3 regions of the Limnohabitans sp. INBF002 genome follow, and region 3 is predicted to be linked to each of the others. Evidence: predicted binding sites of a transcription regulator. Region 3 holds the regulator's gene; each other region holds the start of a gene.
The links. The regulator FNR, encoded in region 3, switches genes on or off when oxygen is low (the NO sensors DNR and NnrR bind a similar motif). The targets are predictions, from matches to a motif close to TTGATNNNNATCAA.
Positions count from the first base shown of each region.

Region 1 (5,790 bases), 610 kb from region 3:
GGCCTCATTACCAAACACGGCATTTTGATTGTGGAGTTCGCCAATCAGTTGCGCGAAGAAGGCATGGAGCTGTTCGCTGCGGTCACGCAATCCGCCACCTTGCGTTTGCGCCCGATTTTGATGACCACCGGGGCGATGGTGTTGGGTGCGATTCCATTGGCTTTGGCCAGTGGCGCAGGCGCTGAAAGCCGCAAGCAAATTGGTTGGGTGATTGTGGGTGGCATGAGCTTGGGTACCTTGCTCACCATCTTTGTGGTGCCCACCATGTACACCTTGTTGGCGCGCAACAAAGTGCCGGGCGCCATCACCATTCGCCATGAAGACGAGGACGTGGGTGCTTGACACCCACCTTCGAATTCACGCTTGACGCTTTGCGTCTACGGGGGCGCTTAAATAGCGCCCTCAAACATCAATACATCCACCTCGTCGCCCACCGCGACATTGCCTTGCGCGTGATGCAGCACGATGAGGCCATTGCCTTGCACCATCGAGCTCAGCACGCCTGAGCCTTGGTTGCCGGTGGTGCGCACCTGCAGCGTACCGTCGGGCGCGCTGCTGACAAACCCACGTTGGTATTCGGTGCGGCCCGCTTTTTTACGCAGGGGCTCTAAGCATTTGGCGCGCAACAGTGGCGCAGCTTGTGCGGTGCTGCCCATCATGCGCAAGAGTGCAGGGCGCACAAACGCAAGAAAAGTCACCATCACAGCCACGGGGTTGCCGGGCAGGCCAAACAAAACCGACTTGCCAATGCGACCCACGGCCATGGGTCGGCCTGGTCGCATGGCAATTTTCCAAAACGCCACGTCACCCAACTTTTTCATCATGGCTTTGGTGAAGTCGGCTTCGCCCACGCTCACGCCACCGCTGGTGATGATGGCGTCGGCCTCCCGTGCCGCTTTGGCAAACGTGGCTTCTAATAAGGCCGGGTCGTCGCGCACCACGCCCATGTCAATCACGTCGCAGCCCAAGCGTGTGAGCAGGCCAAACACGGTGTAGCGGTTGCTGTCATACACCGCGCCTTCGCGTGGCGCTTCGCCCAAGCTCAGCACTTCGTCGCCGGTGGAGAAATACGCCACGCGCAAACGGCGGTGCGCTCGCACATCGGGCAGGCCAAGGCTGGCGATGAGGCCCAAGGCTGCGGGTGTGAGGTGTTGGCCTGCGTTGAGCGCAGGCTCGCCTTGCATCAGGTCTTCGCCTAGCAAGCGGCGGTTGTCGCCAGCTTTCAAGATGTTGGGCGGAATGGTGACGGTGGTCACATCGTGTGCGCTGACGGTTTGGCAGAACTCTTGCGGCACCACGGTGTCTAGGCCGTCGGGCAGGATGGCGCCGGTCATGATCTTCAGGCATTCGCCTGCGTTGACCTTGCCTTGCCAGGCTTTGCCCGCCAGTGCAGTGCCCAGCACGCGCAGGGTGAGGGGCTGATCGGCTTGTAGCTGAGCTGCATCAAACGCAAAGCCATCCATGGCCGAGTTGTTGTGTGCAGGCACGCTGATGGGCGAGATGACGTCTTGCGCCAGTACGCGGCCCAGTGCGTCAAACAAATACACGTCTTGCGATTCGTCAGCAGACACGGGTTGCACGAGCTCATGCAAAAACGCGTTGACTTGGTCCACGCTCAAGGCTTGTGGGTCGTAGCCTTGCAGGGCGGCGGCGATGTCGTCGATGCTTTTCATGGCGCGGCGTTTTCGAGGGCTTGCAGTTCGTTCAAGGTATTGACGTTGGCAAACGCCAGCGGGTCATCACCCGGGGCGTCAAAGGCCACGACCACAGTGTTGTGCTGTGCGGTCCATGCGTCAATCTTGCGGCCACCGGCGTGGGTGAACTTGACCAAGCTTTCAGACAACTCAATCTTCATCAAGCAAAACACCGGTTGCGTGCGAATTTGGGTTTGGCCTTGGTCATCGGTCTCGGGTGCTGCGGCCATGGCGATGTTGGCGTTTTCGCGCACCATGGCTGCGGCCAAACGCTCGGCCAGGTCGAGTGGCAGGCGCGGTGTGTCGCACGGCACGGTGAGCACGTAGGGTGTTTCGGCGCGCTCTAGGCCCACCAAAAAACCCGACAGCGGCCCGGCAAAGTCAGCCGAGGCATCGGGCCATACAGAGGCTCCAAACGACTCATAGGCCGAGAGGTTGCGGTTGGCGTTGACCATCACGGTTTCTACCTGGGGACCTAGGCGCATGAGGGTGTGCAAGGCCAGCGGGATGCCGTTGAAGTTTTGCAAGCCTTTGTCCACGCCGCCCATGCGGCTGCCTCGGCCTCCGGCCAAGATGAGGCCGGTGATGTCTTGGGGTTCAATGCTGTGTGTCATGCGGGTGTGTTGGTTAGGGCTGCTTAGCCACCGATGTAGCTCATCTCGACGCGACGTGCCGCAGATGAACCGTCGGGTGAGCTGTCGGCGGGCAGGGAGGCGCGGAGTTCGGAATAGCGGTCGTCGCGGCCTTGCCAAATATGGCCGATGGCCGACGCAATATCGGCATCGCTGGCTTTCCCCCCTCGCATGAGGCTGCGCAAGTCATAACCCTGTGTGGCAAACAAACAAAGGTAGAGCTTGCCTTCGGTGGAGAGGCGGGCGCGGTTGCAGTCGCGGCAAAACGCTTGGGTCACGCTGCTGATCACACCCACTTCGCCCAAGACAGGATCGAACACGCCTGCGGCGTTGGCATAGCCCCAGCGCTGCGCGGTTTCGCCTTGTGCGCTGGCCTCTAAGGCCACGAGTGGGAATTCTTGTTGCAGGCGTTGAATCACGTCGGCAGAAGGCAACACATCGTCCATGCACCAGCCATTGGTCGCGCCCACATCCATGTATTCGATGAAGCGCAGCGTGATGCCGCTGCTGCGGAAGTGGCGGGCCATGGGCAAGATTTGGTCGACGTTGGTGCGACGCTTGACCACCATGTTGACTTTGAGGCCGGTCAACTGGCCGTTGGCATCCAGCCCCAAGCCTGCGTCTTTGGCGGCGGCAATGCCGTCGAGCACATCGCTCACGGGAAAGTCCACATCGTTCATGGCGCGGAACACGGCATCGTCCAAGCCGTCTAGGCTCACGGTCACGCGGTTCAGGCCCGCGTCTTTGAGTGACTTGGCTTTGCGGGCCAACAGCGAGCCGTTGGTGGTGAGGGTGAGGTCTAGCGGCGTGCCGTCAGGCGTTTGGATATTGGCCAGCTGGTCCACCAAGATTTCAAGGTTTTTGCGCAGCAGAGGCTCGCCACCGGTGAGACGAATTTTGCGCACGCCGTGGGATACAAACACTTTGGCAAGGCGAGTGATTTCTTCAAAGTTCAGCAAGTCACCATGAGGCAGGTAGGCGTAATCTTTGTTGAACACCTCTTTGGGCATGCAGTAGTTGCAGCGAAAGTTGCAACGGTCGGTCACGCTGATGCGCAAGTCGTGTAGGGGACGACCCAAGCTGTCGCTGAGCAAACCATTGGCTGCAATGGGTTGCAAAGGGAGGGTGGCCGGTAAGGCAAGGAGCCGTTGATCGACCAAGGGAATCACGCGTTCAGACATGTTTTGATTTTGCCTGAGCCACGAATCCCCTAAGCCTTGATGTAGATCAGTGCGACAAGCGTTGAGACGGGGCAAAGTAGGGGCATTGCAATTGATAGGAGTAACCCCATGAAAGCTTGGATTGACCTTTTTTCGACCGACTACGGCTTGATGAGCGTGGCCGTGATTGCCTTTGTTTTGGTGATGGCGGTGTACTTTTTGCGTGTTTTCTTAGGCTTGATGGACGAAACGGGTAAAAGTACCCACGAATAAAGGTTTCGCAGACAACGCAGAGACGCAAGCCCCGTGAAAGTAAAATCGGGGCTAATCCTCTGTGTTTCTTTTTTAACTTTTATAACAAGACAACCATGTCCCTGAATCAAGTCACCCCCGGTAGCAAAGTTCCTGAAGCCTTCAACGTGATCATCGAAATCCCGATGAACTCGGATCCCGTGAAGTACGAAGTTGACAAAGAGTCTGGCGCTCTGTTCGTGGACCGCTTCATGGGCACGGCCATGCATTACCCCACCAACTACGGCTATGTGCCACAAACCATCGCTGGCGACGGCGACCCTGTGGACGTGTTGGTGATGACACCTTTCCCATTGCCACCCGGCGTGGTGGTGCCTTGCCGTGCGCTGGGCATCTTGTTGATGGAAGACGAAGGTGGCGTGGACGGCAAAGTGTTGGCAGTGCCGACCGAGAAAATCTTGGCTCGTTACAGCAACATCAAGTCATTGGCTGACATCCATGAGTTGCAGTTGCAACAAATCGCCCACTTCTTTGAGCACTACAAAGACCTCGAAAAAGGCAAGTGGGTCAAAGTCAAGGGTTGGGAAGGCATTGAGTCTGCCCACAAAGAAATCTTGGACGGCATGGCCAACTACAAGAAGTAATTCTTGGTTGTGTTTACCGAAAGCCCGCTTTGGCGGGCTTTTTTGTTTCTGCGGGCTTTTTATGCCTGCTTGACTATTGAGGCTCTTGGCGTTTGAAGGGGCTGCGCTCGGCCAAGTGGTCGAGGTAGTTGTCAACACCCGCTGACTCACGTTCAAGAAACCGTTCCACGGCATCTGCAAACGCGGGGTGGGCCAGCCAATGTGCGCTGTAGGTGGGGACGGGCATGAGGGCGCGGGCCATTTTGTGTTCGCCTTGCGCGCCACCTTCAAAGCGCTGCACGCCGTTGGCGATGCACCAGTTGAGTGGTTGGTAGTAGCAGGCTTCAAAGTGCAGGCAGTCCACGCGCTCTAACGCGCCCCAGTAGCGGCCATAGGCAACGGCCTCTGCGCTGCCTAGCCCCTGCACAGCCACCAAGCTGCTGGCGATGGGGCGGTTGTCGCGCTCGGCCACAAACAGCACCCAGTTCTCAGGCATGTCGCGCTGCATGTGTTCAAAGAAGGTGCGGCTCAGGTACGGCGCGTTGCCGTGTTCGAGGTAAGTGCGCTCGTAGCATTGGTAGAAAAAATCCCAGTCAGTCGTGCTGATGGCGGAGCCGACTGAGGTGCGAAACGTCACGCCTGCATCGGCCACGCGGCGGCGTTCTTGTTTGATTTTTTTGCGTTTCTCTTGGGAGAGGCTGGCCAAGAAAGAATCGAAGCTCTCAAAGGGCGTCCCTTGCAGGTCGGCGTTGTGCCAATGGAATTGCACGGTTTGTCTCTGCATCAGGCCAAGGGCGTTGCAAACAGCACGGTCGTCGGGGCTGGTGAACAGCAAATGCAAGGAGGACAGTTGGTGCTGTTGCGCCACGTCGAGCATGGCTTTGAGCAAGGCTTGGCGAGCGATGGCATCCACGGCCAGCAAGCGTGACCCCGGCACGGGCGTGAATGGCACGGCACACGTGGCTTTGGGGAAGTAGTTCAGGCCGTGGTCGGCATAGGCGTTGGCCCATGCCCAGTCGAACACGTATTCGCCGTAGGAGTGGTCTTTGATATACAGCGCACTTGCAGCAGCCAAGGACTCGTCTACCCAAAGCGTGACAAATTGCGGCGTCCAACCCGTCTCGGGTGTGGCACTGCCGCTGGCGTGTAAGGCGGCCAGATAAGCGTGCTGCATGAAGGGCGAGGGTGCATCTTGCTGCGCGAGCAGTGCATCCCACGCGGCAGCAGGGATATCGAGCGGGCTCGCGTGGACGCGGATGACATAATCCATTTGCTTTTTTAGACCTGTTTTACTTTGGACACGTGCCTGCTGCCATGACTCTCAAAATTTGTGTTGCTCAATTGAATTTCGTGGTGGGCGACATGGCGGGTAACGCCCAGAAGATCATCGATTGCGCCACGGCCGCGTATCAAGACGGTGCCCGCTTGG
Region 1 is NZ_AP027055.1:1,424,099-1,429,888, reverse strand. It holds gene QMG15_RS07035 (efflux RND transporter permease subunit) at 1-342, shown strand, start outside; gene glp (gephyrin-like molybdotransferase Glp) at 390-1,673, opposite strand; gene mobA (molybdenum cofactor guanylyltransferase MobA) at 1,670-2,308, opposite strand; gene moaA (GTP 3',8-cyclase MoaA) at 2,332-3,507, opposite strand; gene QMG15_RS07015 (DUF3149 domain-containing protein) at 3,616-3,759, shown strand; gene ppa (inorganic diphosphatase) at 3,855-4,382, shown strand; gene QMG15_RS07005 (GNAT family N-acetyltransferase) at 4,456-5,631, opposite strand; gene QMG15_RS07000 (NAD+ synthase) at 5,676-5,790, shown strand, end outside.
Region 1: the regulator FNR is predicted to act here: its motif matches at 3,544-3,557, upstream of QMG15_RS07015 (DUF3149 domain-containing protein).

Region 2 (5,790 bases), 910 kb from region 3:
CCGCGCCAATGCCGTCTTCTTCACCGGCTTCGCCTGTTTCCAAATTGCCCAAGCAACCCAATTCGCCTTCGACTGACACGCCCACTTTGTGCGCCATGGCCACCACCTGTTGGGTGACTTGCACGTTGTACTCAAAGCTAGAAGGTGTCTTGCCGTCTTCCATCAACGAGCCGTCCATCATGACGGAGCCAAAGCCAAGGTCAATCGCGCCTTGGCAAACCTTGGGCGATGTGCCGTGGTCTTGGTGCATGACCAACGGAATGTGTGGGTAGGCTTCGGTGGCGGCTTGAATCAAATGCTTGATGAAAGGCTCACCGGCGTATTTGCGTGCGCCAGCGCTGGCTTGCAAGATGACAGGCGCGCCCACGGCGTCAGCCGCCATCATCACGGCTTGCACTTGCTCCAAGTTGTTGACGTTGAAAGCTGGAATGCCGTAACCGCGCTCTGCAGCGTGGTCCAAAAGTTCGCGCATCGATACGAGTGCCATGGGGAAATCCTCAAAAATTAAAAACTTATGTAACTGCTGGCAATTTTAAAGGCGGCAGCTCAACGCACAGCTGACAGGCCCAAAAGCCCACCCACCGTGCAAGATGGTTTAGCGAACTTCGCAAATGCGCAGCATGTTGGTGCCGCCGGGCGTGCCCATGGGGTCGCCGCAAGTGATGGCGTAGACATCGCCCGTGTCCACAATTTCGCGTAACTTCAGGTGCGCTTCGGCTTGGGCCAGAGCGGTGTCGCGGTCGGCGCTGGTGTCCATCAACAAGGGGCGCACGTTGCGGAACAAAGCCATGCGGCGCTGCGAGGCCACTTTGGTGGTCACCGCGTAGATGGGAATATGAATGCGGTGGCGGCTCATCCACAGCGCGGTGGAGCCCGATTCGGTCAAGGCCACGATGGCTTTTGCGCCCAAGTGGTGCGCCGTGAACAAGGCGCCCATCGCGATGGTTTGGTCAATGCGGGTGAAGGTTTGGCCTTTGAAATCGGCGTCCAGTTCCACGTCTTCAGCCGCTTCAGCGGCTTCGCAAATCTTGGACATTTCTTGCACTGTCTCAAGCGGGTATTTGCCTGCGGCGGTTTCAGCACTGAGCATGACGGCGTCTGTACCGTCAATCACGGCGTTGGCCACGTCGCTCACCTCGGCGCGCGTGGGCACGGGGTTGGTGATCATGCTTTCCATCATTTGGGTGGCGGTGATCACCACTTTGTCGTGCTGGCGCGCGAGCTTGATCATGCGCTTTTGCAGTGCAGGCACAGCCGCGTTGCCCACCTCAACGGCCAAATCGCCACGCGCCACCATGATGCCGTCGCTGGCTCGCAAAATTTCGTCCAACAGCGGGATGGCTTCGGCGCGCTCAATCTTGGCAATCAAGCCCGGCTTGTGTTTGTATTCAGCGCCCGCCACGTTGGCCAGTTGGCGCGCCATTTCCATGTCGGTGGCGTTTTTGGGGAAGCTCACCGCGAGGTAGTCGGCTTGGAAGCTCATCGCGGTTTTGATGTCTTCCATGTCTTTGGCGGTCAAGGCTGGTGCAGTCAGGCCACCGCCTTGTTTGTTGATGCCTTTGTTGTTCGACAACTCGCCACCAATCTTCACTGTGGTGTGCACTTGCTCACCGCGCACGGTCTCTACCGTCAACACAATCAAGCCGTCGTTGAGCAGCAGCAAGTCGCCGGGCTTCACGTCGCGAGGCAGTTCTTTGTAGTCCAAGCCCACACCTTGCAAATCGCCGGGTTCGGTGCGCGAGGCGTCCAACACAAACTTGGCGCCGTTCTCCAACATGACCTTGCCGTCCACAAACTTGCCCACGCGAATCTTGGGGCCTTGCAGGTCGGCCATGATGGCCACTTCGCGGCCTGCGCGGGCGGCGGCTTCGCGCACCAGTCGGGCGCGGTCAATGTGGTCTTGCGCTTTGCCGTGGCTGAAATTCAGGCGAACCACGTTCACGCCAGCGCGAATCATGGCTTCCAGCAACGCGGGATCGCTGGAAGCTGGGCCTAAAGTAGCAACAATTTTGGTAGCGTGACGTGCCATGTTTTATGTCTCCGAATGTGTTTTGTTTGCTTGATTCTTACATGCTTAAAGCACGCCACAGCGGCGTGTTTCAACATATCCGCAGGCAAAAACGCATGCTTTGGACCTCTTATCAGCCTTTGGTTGATAAGGGGCTTGACGGGTAAACACCCATTCATGTGCGTAAACAGCGATAATCTGCCACTAATTGATGCAAATCAGTGCGCATCATCACAGCTCACCTAAGATTCATCTTCTATGACCACAAATATCCAACCTATCCTCCCCGGCGAACCGATGCCGCACCGCAAAGTCATGCGCGAATGGCTGATTCCTTTGGCCGAGCGCACCACGGCGCTGGCCATCGTCATGCTCGTCGTTGACTACGTGCTGTGGGGTGCGCTCATGGCAGGCACCGTGCTGTTCGAGTCTTGGTGGGCCAAGCTCTTGAGCGGCTGCGCAGCAGGTTTTGTGATTGGCCGCTTGTTCATCTTGGGCCACGACGCTTGTCACCAAAGCCTCACACCACACCGCAACCTCAACAAGTGGTTGGGCCGCATTGCCTTCTTGCCCTCGTTGACCGCCTACAGCCTGTGGGACATTGGCCACAACGTGGTGCACCACGGTTACACCAACCTCAAAAACTTCGACTTCGTGTGGGCCCCTTACACCCCCGAAGAGTTCGAAGCCCTGAGCCCCTTCGAAAAATTGCGTGACCGCGTGTACCGCAGCGGCTGGGCACCTGGCTTGTACTACATGATCGAAATTTGGTGGAACAAGATGGTCTTCCCCAACGAAAAGAACATGCCCACACGCCGTCCCATCTTCATTAAAGACTGCTTGCTGATCACTGCATTCGCCGTCGTTTGGATCGCTGTCATGGCTTGGGCTGCAATCGCCACTGAGCAAACCATCGGCTACATCTTGTTGATGGGCGTGGGCGTGCCCTTCTTCTTCTGGGTGACCATGATTGGTTTCGTGGTGTACGTGCACCACACCCATGTGGACGTGTCTTGGCACGAAGAGCGCACAGGTTGGTCTAAGGCGTCGCCTTTTGTGTCCACCACCGTGCACTTGACCTTCCCCTTGAACATTGGCGCGCTGATGCACCACATCATGGAGCACACCGCGCACCACTTGGACATGAGCATTCCTCTGTACAAACTGAAACAAGCGCAAAGCAAACTCGAAGAGTTGCTGCCAGAGCGCATCATCGTTCAGCCTTTCTCTTGGCGCTGGTACTTCCAAACAGCACGCGACTGCAAGCTGTATGACTTCAAGACCGACAGCTGGACCACTTACGACGGCAAGGTCACTAGCCCTCGTGCGATGAAGGCCTAAGCACCCAGCCTTCTCAGCCCCGCAAGTTCTCACGAATTTGCGGGGCTTTTTCTTGTACGCTCCATGCCCATGAAGTTCATTGTTTTGTTTTTGTTGGCCGCTGCAGCCACCGCATCGCACGCCATGTGGGTCACGGTCACGCGCAACGAAGTGGCCACCGTTTACATCGACTCCAGCGCCATCAGCAAAATGGGTGGCAACCGCCGCGTGTGGGTGGTGTACGACCTGCAAGCACCAGACCAAACAGGCCAGCAATCGGTCAAATCAAACATCGATTACGACTGCGCCGAAGGCAAATACAAAACCCTCAGCGCCACCAGCCATCCCAACAAAATGGGCAACGGCCCCGCCATCAAAGCCCTGCCAGTGTCTGAAGGCTGGCGGCCCATCAGCCAAGACAGCATGAGCCGACAGTTGTTTGCGTTTGCTTGTGCTTGGTGAGTTTTAACCCGCAGCGCGCTTGGTCAAAATCTCAAACGCAGGCAAGGTCTTGCCTTCCAGCACTTCCAAGAAAGCACCACCGCCGGTAGAGATGTAGCCCACTTGTTTTTCGATGCCGTACTTGGCAATGGCGGCCAAAGTGTCGCCACCGCCTGCGATGCTGAAAGCGCTGGATTCGGCAATGGCGTGCGCGATGGTTTTGGTGCCGTTCTCGAACGCCGCAAATTCAAACACGCCCACGGGGCCGTTCCACACGATCGTGCCAGCTTGCTTGAGCTGCGCGGCCAGCTTGGCTGCGGTCTCTGGGCCGATGTCCAAAATCATGTCGTCGTCGGCCACGTCGGTGGCTTTCTTCACGGTGGCCACAGCGTCCGCCGCGAAGGTTTTGGCAGTCACCACGTCGGTGGGGATTGGCACTTCGGCGCCGCGTGCTTTCATGATGTCGATCACGGCTTTGGCTTCGTCCACCAAGTCGTGTTCGGCCAAGCTCTTGCCGATGCTCAGGCCCGCGGCCAGCATGAAGGTGTTGGCAATGCCGCCACCCACGATGAGCTGGTCCACGTTGTTGGCCAAGCTCTTGAGGATGGTCAGCTTGGTGGACACCTTGCTGCCCGCCACGATGGCGGCCAGTGGGCGCTTGGGGTTGGCCAAGGCTTTGGTGATGGCGTCAATCTCTGCCGCCAACAACGGGCCGGCACAGGCCACGGGCGCGTATTGCGCGATGCCGTAGGTCGTGCCTTCGGCGCGGTGCGAGGTGCCAAATGCGTCGTGCACAAAAATGTCGCACAACGCGCCCAACTTGCGGGCCAATTCGTCGTTGTTCTTTTTCTCGCCTTTGTTGACGCGGCAGTTTTCCAGCAGCACCACTTGGCCTGGCTCGACGGTCACGCCGTCCACCCAGTTGGCCACCAGCGGCACATCGCGGCCTAACAACTCGCCTAAACGCTTGGCCACGGGCGCCAAAGAATCTGCTGGTTTGAACTCGCCTTCTGTGGGGCGCCCCAAATGAGACGTGACCATCACAGCCGCACCGGCCTTGAGCGCCATTTCAATCGCGGGCACAGAAGCGCGCACGCGGGTGTCTTCGGTGATGTTGCCTGCGTCGTCTTGCGGCACATTGAGGTCGGCGCGGATGAACACACGTTTGCCTTTGGCCGAGCCGTTGGCGCACAAATCAGAGAAGCGAATGACGTTCATGGAGGTAAGCGGTAAAAGTAAAAACTAGGGCTATTCTAAAAGTTCAGCCTTGCGCGAAATTGGCAGCCCAAGCCGTCCTCTTCAAGGGCTTTAGCCCCGCCCCACAAACGGCATCTTGGTCGCCATCACCGTCATGAACAGCACATTGGCCGTCAGCGGCAAACGGGCCATGGCCATGAAGCTGTCCACCACCCCTTGCATGTCCATGCGGGCTTCGGGCTTCACGCTGCCGTCTGCTTGCAAAGCGCCAGCGGCAAACTTTTCGGTCATGTCGCTGGCCACGTTGCCAATGTCAATCTGGCCCACTGCAATATCAAACGCGCGGCCATCCAGCGACGCCGCTTTGGTCATGCCGGTGATGGCGTGTTTGGTGGCCGTGTAGGCGATCGAGCCCGGGCGCGGCGCGTGGGCCGAAATCGACCCGTTGTTGATGATGCGTCCGCCTTGCGGACTTTGTTCTTTCATCAACTTGAACGCGTGCGAGAGGCAATAAAACGCGCCGTTGAAATTGACATCTACCGAACGACGCCAATCGGCCCCCGACAAATCGCCGGGCATGGTGGCGGGCAAGAAGATGCCGGCATTGTTGAACAGCAAATCCAAGCGGCCGTAGTTGACGCGCACCTGCTCAAACAGTTTGGCCACATCGTCCTCATGGCTGACATCGCAAGGCACAGCCAACGCATTGCCTGCGTGCGCGCCCGCCGCTTGCACCGTGACTTGCAGCGCATCCGCGCGACGCCCCACCAACACCACCTTCCAGCCTTCGGCCAACAAAGCCAAAGCACATGCTTTGCCAATGC
Region 2 is NZ_AP027055.1:2,495,699-2,501,488, forward strand. It holds gene fba (class II fructose-bisphosphate aldolase) at 1-487, opposite strand, end outside; gene pyk (pyruvate kinase) at 596-2,029, opposite strand; gene QMG15_RS12500 (fatty acid desaturase) at 2,267-3,349, shown strand; gene QMG15_RS12505 (surface-adhesin E family protein) at 3,419-3,790, shown strand; gene QMG15_RS12510 (phosphoglycerate kinase) at 3,794-4,987, opposite strand; gene QMG15_RS12515 (SDR family oxidoreductase) at 5,078-5,790, opposite strand, start outside.
Region 2: the regulator FNR is predicted to act here: its motif matches at 2,217-2,230, upstream of QMG15_RS12500 (fatty acid desaturase).

Region 3 (5,790 bases):
ACGTCCACAAGGGGCGAAACACCGCCGACTGTGTGCTGAGCCAACCCACGCCTTGCATGGTGCTGGCCGCCAATGCGCCCAAAACGCTGTAGCCCACAACGCGCCCCAATTGAAATAAGAGCATGGCCGAAGTGCCCTGCCCGCCCGTTTGCTTTTGGGCCGCGCGGCCAATGCCCGCACAAGCCGCACCGCACATGGCCAAACAGTGCGGCCCACCCGCGAGCCCCATGAGGAGTGCGGTGAGGGCCAAAGTTGTGTTCATCAGATGATTTTAGAGAACCTTGCGCGGTTCTTGTCGGCTTGCAGGTATTTGTCAAACACCATGGCCACACCACGCACAAAGAACCAACCCAGCTCAGTCACGTGAATACCAGCGTCATCCATGGTCAACAACCCTTGTTCTTGCATTGCCTCTAACGCTTTGATCTCTGGGGCGAAATACTGCTTGAAGTCCACCAAATGCGACAACTCCACCGATTCAAACAGCACACTGCCTTGGCACATCAGCGCCATGATGACTGTGCGGCGCACCAAGTCATCACGCGTCAGAGCCATGCCACGCGCAACGGGCAAGCGGCCTTGGTTGAGCAAGTCGTAGTACTCGTCCAATGTTTTCACGTTTTGACTGAAGGTCGGCCCCACACGGCCAATGGAAGAGACGCCCAAGGCAATCAAGTCGCAATCAGGCTGCGTGCTGTAGCCCTGAAAGTTGCGGTGTAAACGGCCTTGGCGCTTGGCCACCGCCAGCGCGTCAGTGGGCAATGCGAAGTGATCCATGCCCACATACACATAGCCCGCGTCCATCAGCACACGCATGGCGCTGGAGAGCATCACCAGCTTAGAGGCCGCAGGTGGCAAATCTTGGGTATGGATGCGGCGTTGCGGTTTGAAGCGCTCGGGCAAATGGGCGTAGGCATACAACGCGATGCGGTCTGGACGAAGCTTGACCACCAGGCCCAGCGTGCGCTCAAAGGTCTCAGGCGTTTGCATGGGCAGGCCATAAATCAAATCCACGTTGACCGACTCAAACCCCAACTCGCGCGAGGCCGCCACCAAATCAAACACTTGCTCTGCGGGCTGGATTCGGTGCACCGCCTTTTGCACGGCGGGTTCAAAGTCTTGCACGCCAAAGCTCAAACGGTTAAAGCCCTGTTCGGCCAAAGCGGCCAATCGTTCGCGCGTGACCGTGCGTGGGTCAATCTCAACCGAATATTCGCCACCCGGCGCAAACTGAAAATTACGGCGCAACATAGACATCAGTTGCGCTAATTCATCATCACTCAGAAATGTGGGGCTCCCCCCGCCCAAGTGGAGCTGCGACACCACTTGGCCTTGACCTAAGTGCGCAATGTTGAGATCAACCTCGCGCTCTAGATAACGCAAATATTCGGCGCCACGCTCATGGTGCTTGGTGATGATTTTGTTACACGCACAGTAATAACACAGCGACTCACAAAACGGGATGTGCACATACAGCGACAAGGGGTAGGCTTTTGCGCCCACACCATCGCGGCGTTGCTCTAGCGCTTGCAAGTAGTCAGCCTCACCAAATGCCTCCACAAATCGGTCTGCGGTGGGATACGAGGTGTAGCGCGGCCCAGCCACGTCATAGCGCCGTAAAAGTTCTGGATTGAGGACAAGAGAATGCATAAGTTCACACCTAAATTTGCGCTCCATAATAGGCGTGTAGACACATTAAAAAGTTGACCTGCATCAACACAAACGACTGTCAGCACCCATGAATTCCACCAGTATCAAAGTCGCCTGTTCCAATTGCAATTTGCGAGAACTCTGCATGCCTTTGGGCTTGAATGAGAGCGAAATGGAACGTGTGGATGAGGTGGTGGCGACGCGTCGCAAAGTGACTCGCGGTGATAACCTTTTCAGAAATGGTGACAAGTTCAACGCGCTGTTCGCCATTCGCACAGGGTTCTTCAAGACACGCATCTCATCTGAGGATGGCCGCGATCAAGTGACGGGCTTTCAAATGGCGGGCGAAATCATTGGCCTAGATGGCATTGTGAGCGACCACCACACCTGTGATGCTGTCGCGCTCGAAGACGCTGAAGTGTGTGTGATGCCGTTTGATCGCATTGAAGAGTTGTCACGCGAAATTACTTCGCTGCAACGTCATGTGCACAAAATCATGAGCCGTGAAATCGTGCGTGAAAACGGGGTGATGTTGCTGCTGGGCAGCATGCGGGCCGAAGAGCGCTTAGCCGCCTTCTTGCTGAACCTGGTGCAACGCTTGCACGCCAGGGGTTTCTCTCAATCAGAATTGGTTTTGCGAATGACGCGTGAAGAGATTGGCAGCTACTTAGGACTCAAACTAGAAACCGTGAGCCGCACGTTTTCTAAATTTGTGGAAGACGGCATTGTTGAGGTCAAGCAGCGCCACGTGCGCATCCTCAATCCAGATGCGCTCAAACTCATCGTGAACGCACAAACCTGTCAGCCAGTTTAAACCGCCACAGGTTCGCAGCACACCTCTTGCTTAGGGCAACCATCTGGCCGCTCCGTGGGCACCAAGGGGCAACGGTTCACCTCAAATGGCGACACCGAGAGCAAGGTTGTCAAAGCACTTGATGCCGCTGTGATGGCCCAAAAAACAAAAAACGACAAGGTGTACACACCTTGTCGTGAAAGCTCGATGGGCTGACCAAACCATTGCATGTCTTGCGGATCCACAAATGCAAACACCAGCATTTCCAAAACACCCGCCACTAAAAAGGCGGGCCATGCAATCCACATCATTCGCTGAGCCAACATTCTGATTCTCCTGAGAAGGAACTAATTCAGTTTAGGGCTGAATGCGCCAAAAAGTTATGGGGTTTTCGCGGGGGTGTCTGGCTTGGCTGATTCAGCTTTGGGAGTCACCACATGGTTGCGCGCCTGCATGGCGGGCGCCAACTGCATGTCTTTTTCTGCTGCCAAGGTTTTGTTGATGTCTAAACCTCGGCGGTAATAGTCGTCGGCCACCACGGGATCAGGGACGCGAATCGCAATCGCCAAGGTGATGAAGCCAGCCACGACCACCGCAGCAGGCCCCGCAATGATGAGCCATACATGGCCGTATTGCCACCAAGGTTTGGTATCAGGTGTGTCTTGTTTCATGATGCATTACCTAGGAACGATGAACACAGATTTCTCGACCACGAACTCATCAGTACCCGAAGCCTGAATTTCAAACATGATTTTGTGCGACCCACCTTCGGCAGAACCATAAGGAATATCGGCTCGCAATACCACCCAACGGGCTTGTGCAGGGTCAACCATTACCTCTGTGTCAGTCGTGATTTTCAGGCCGGGCAAGCCTTTGACGGACAAATGGTACGTTTGAACAGTTTCAGCCGCATTCATGATTTGCAAACGGTACACGTTTTCCAGTGTGCCGAACTCAGTAATCCGTGACAAGGTTGAGCGATCGCGTACAACGTCCACCTTAAAGGGGGTGCGCAAACTGAGTGAAACAAATAAACCCACCGTCACCGCCACCAAGATCATGGTGTAAATCTGAATACGAGGTCGCATCAAGCGTTGCCAGATTTGTTGAGGCGTCCACTTGTTATCCATCGCATTTTGTGTGGAGTAGCGAACCAAGCCACGTGCATAGCCCATCTTATCCATGACGGTATCGCACACATCGGCGCACGCGCCACAACCAATGCATTCGTATTGCAAACCATCGCGAATATCAATGCCTGTCGGACACACCTGAACGCACAAGGTGCAATCTACACAAGCACCTAAGTTCAGGACACCCGTCTCTGCTTTCTTTGAGCGTGGGCCACGTGGTTCGCCGCGTTCAGTGTCATAGGTGACGATCAGCGTGTCGTTGTCAAACATGGCGCTTTGAAAGCGTGCGTAAGGGCACATGTATTTACACACCTGTTCGCGCATGAACCCAGCGTTGCCATACGTGGCGAAGGCATAAAAGAACACCCAGAACAGTTCCCATGAACTCATCTGCGTCAGGAAAAACTCCATTGCCAGCTCACGGATGGGTGTGAAGTAACCCACAAAAGTGAAGCCAGTCCAGATCGACAAGAAGATCCAGATGATGTGCTTGTACCACTTCTTAACCAACTTCTCCAACGAGAAGTCTGCGTCGTCCAAGCGCATACGGGCGGAGCGGTCGCCTTCGACCTTGCGCTCAATCCACAAGAAAATTTCGCTGTAAACCGTTTGCGGACAGGCATAACCACACCACAAACGCCCCGCCACTGCCGTGAACAAAAACAGCGCCAAGGCTGAAATCACCAACAAGCCCGTGAGATAAATAAAGTCTTGCGGGTACAAGACCAAACCAAAAATATAAAACCTGCGCGACGCCAAATCGAACAGCACCGCTTGACGTGTACCCCACTCAAACCAAGGCAAACCGTAAAACACCAGCTGCGTCAGGACCACCAAAATCCAGCGCCAATAAGCAAAGATACCCTCCACAGAGCGAGGGTAGATTTTTTTCGATGCAGCATAAAGCGAGACCATCGCCTCGTCCGCAGAGCCCGAAGGCTCTGGAACGATGGGGATGGTCTTGCGCTGCTTGGAGTCGTCAGCAGAGTTCAAAGCGTTTTACTTCGCAACAGCAGGTTTATTCGAGAAGCCCCAAACATAGGCGGTCAACACGTGAATTTGTGATTCAGTCAAACGGCCTTCTTGTGCTGGCATTTGGTTGACCTTACCGTTGTTGATCATCGCGGTGATGGCTTCTTCGCCCCAGCCGTGCAACCAGATCTTGTCGGTCAAGTTAGCCGAGCCCATGGCTTGCATACCTTTGCCGTCAGGACCGTGACACGCAGCACATGCACCGAACTTCGACTTACCCAAAGCGGCACGCACAGAGTCGTGTGGGCTACCAGACAAACTCAACACATAGTGCGACACATTGCGAATGTCGTCTGGTGTTCCAACAGCTGCCGCCATAGGTGGCATTTGACCAATACGCCCTTTGGTGAGGGTCTCTTTGATCTTGTCAGTCGTACCACCATGCAGCCAATCGCTGTCTGTCAAGTTGGGGAAGCCTTTTGAACCGCGGGCGTCAGAACCGTGGCACTGTGCGCAGTTGTTCATGAACAAACGCTCGCCCACAGCCATGGCTTTAGGGTCTTGCGACAGTTGTTCGGGTGTTTGCGCGTTGAAAGCAGCGTACAAAGGCTCAAGCTCTTGGTTGGCCTTGGCCACTTCAGCTTCGTATTGACCTTGCGATGTCCAAGCCAACTTACCTGCATAGCCACCCAAACCTGGGTAAGCAATGAAATACACCACAGCAAACACCATGGTGATGATGAACAGCCACAGCCACCAACGTGGGAGGGGGTTGTTCATTTCACGCAAGTCCTCGTCCCAGACGTGGCCAGTTGTGCCGTCTTCTTCGTGCGCTGACACTTTGACTTTGGCCGAGAACCACAGCAAAAATGCGCAGTACACGATGCCAAAAATGGAGATGGACGATACGAAGATCGACCAAAAATTACTTGTGAAATCACTCATGATTCGATTCCTTTACAAAGGCCTCTAGGCCTTAGTCTTGATCGAGGGGCAGCTTTGATGCTGCCTCAAAATCTTCTTTGTTACGTCGAGAAAAAGCCCACACCATGATGCCGATGAACACGGCAAACGAAATCAACGTGGTCGCGATTCGCAGATCATTGACATCCATGGGGTGTCTCCTTATTTGAGCGCGAGGCCCAGTGATTGGAGGAACGCAATCACAGCTTCCATCTCGGTTTTACCCGTGACGTCTTCTGAGGCCTTAGCGATTTCTTCATCCGTATAAGGCACGCCCAC
Region 3 is NZ_AP027055.1:814,286-820,075, reverse strand. It holds gene QMG15_RS04150 (sulfite exporter TauE/SafE family protein) at 1-262, opposite strand, end outside; gene hemN (oxygen-independent coproporphyrinogen III oxidase) at 262-1,650, opposite strand; gene fnr (fumarate/nitrate reduction transcriptional regulator Fnr) at 1,727-2,464, shown strand; gene QMG15_RS04135 (hypothetical protein) at 2,461-2,769, opposite strand; gene QMG15_RS04130 (FixH family protein) at 2,824-3,114, opposite strand; gene ccoG (cytochrome c oxidase accessory protein CcoG) at 3,121-4,491, opposite strand; gene ccoP (cytochrome-c oxidase, cbb3-type subunit III) at 4,576-5,493, opposite strand; gene QMG15_RS04115 (cbb3-type cytochrome c oxidase subunit 3) at 5,525-5,662, opposite strand; gene ccoO (cytochrome-c oxidase, cbb3-type subunit II) at 5,674-5,790, opposite strand, start outside.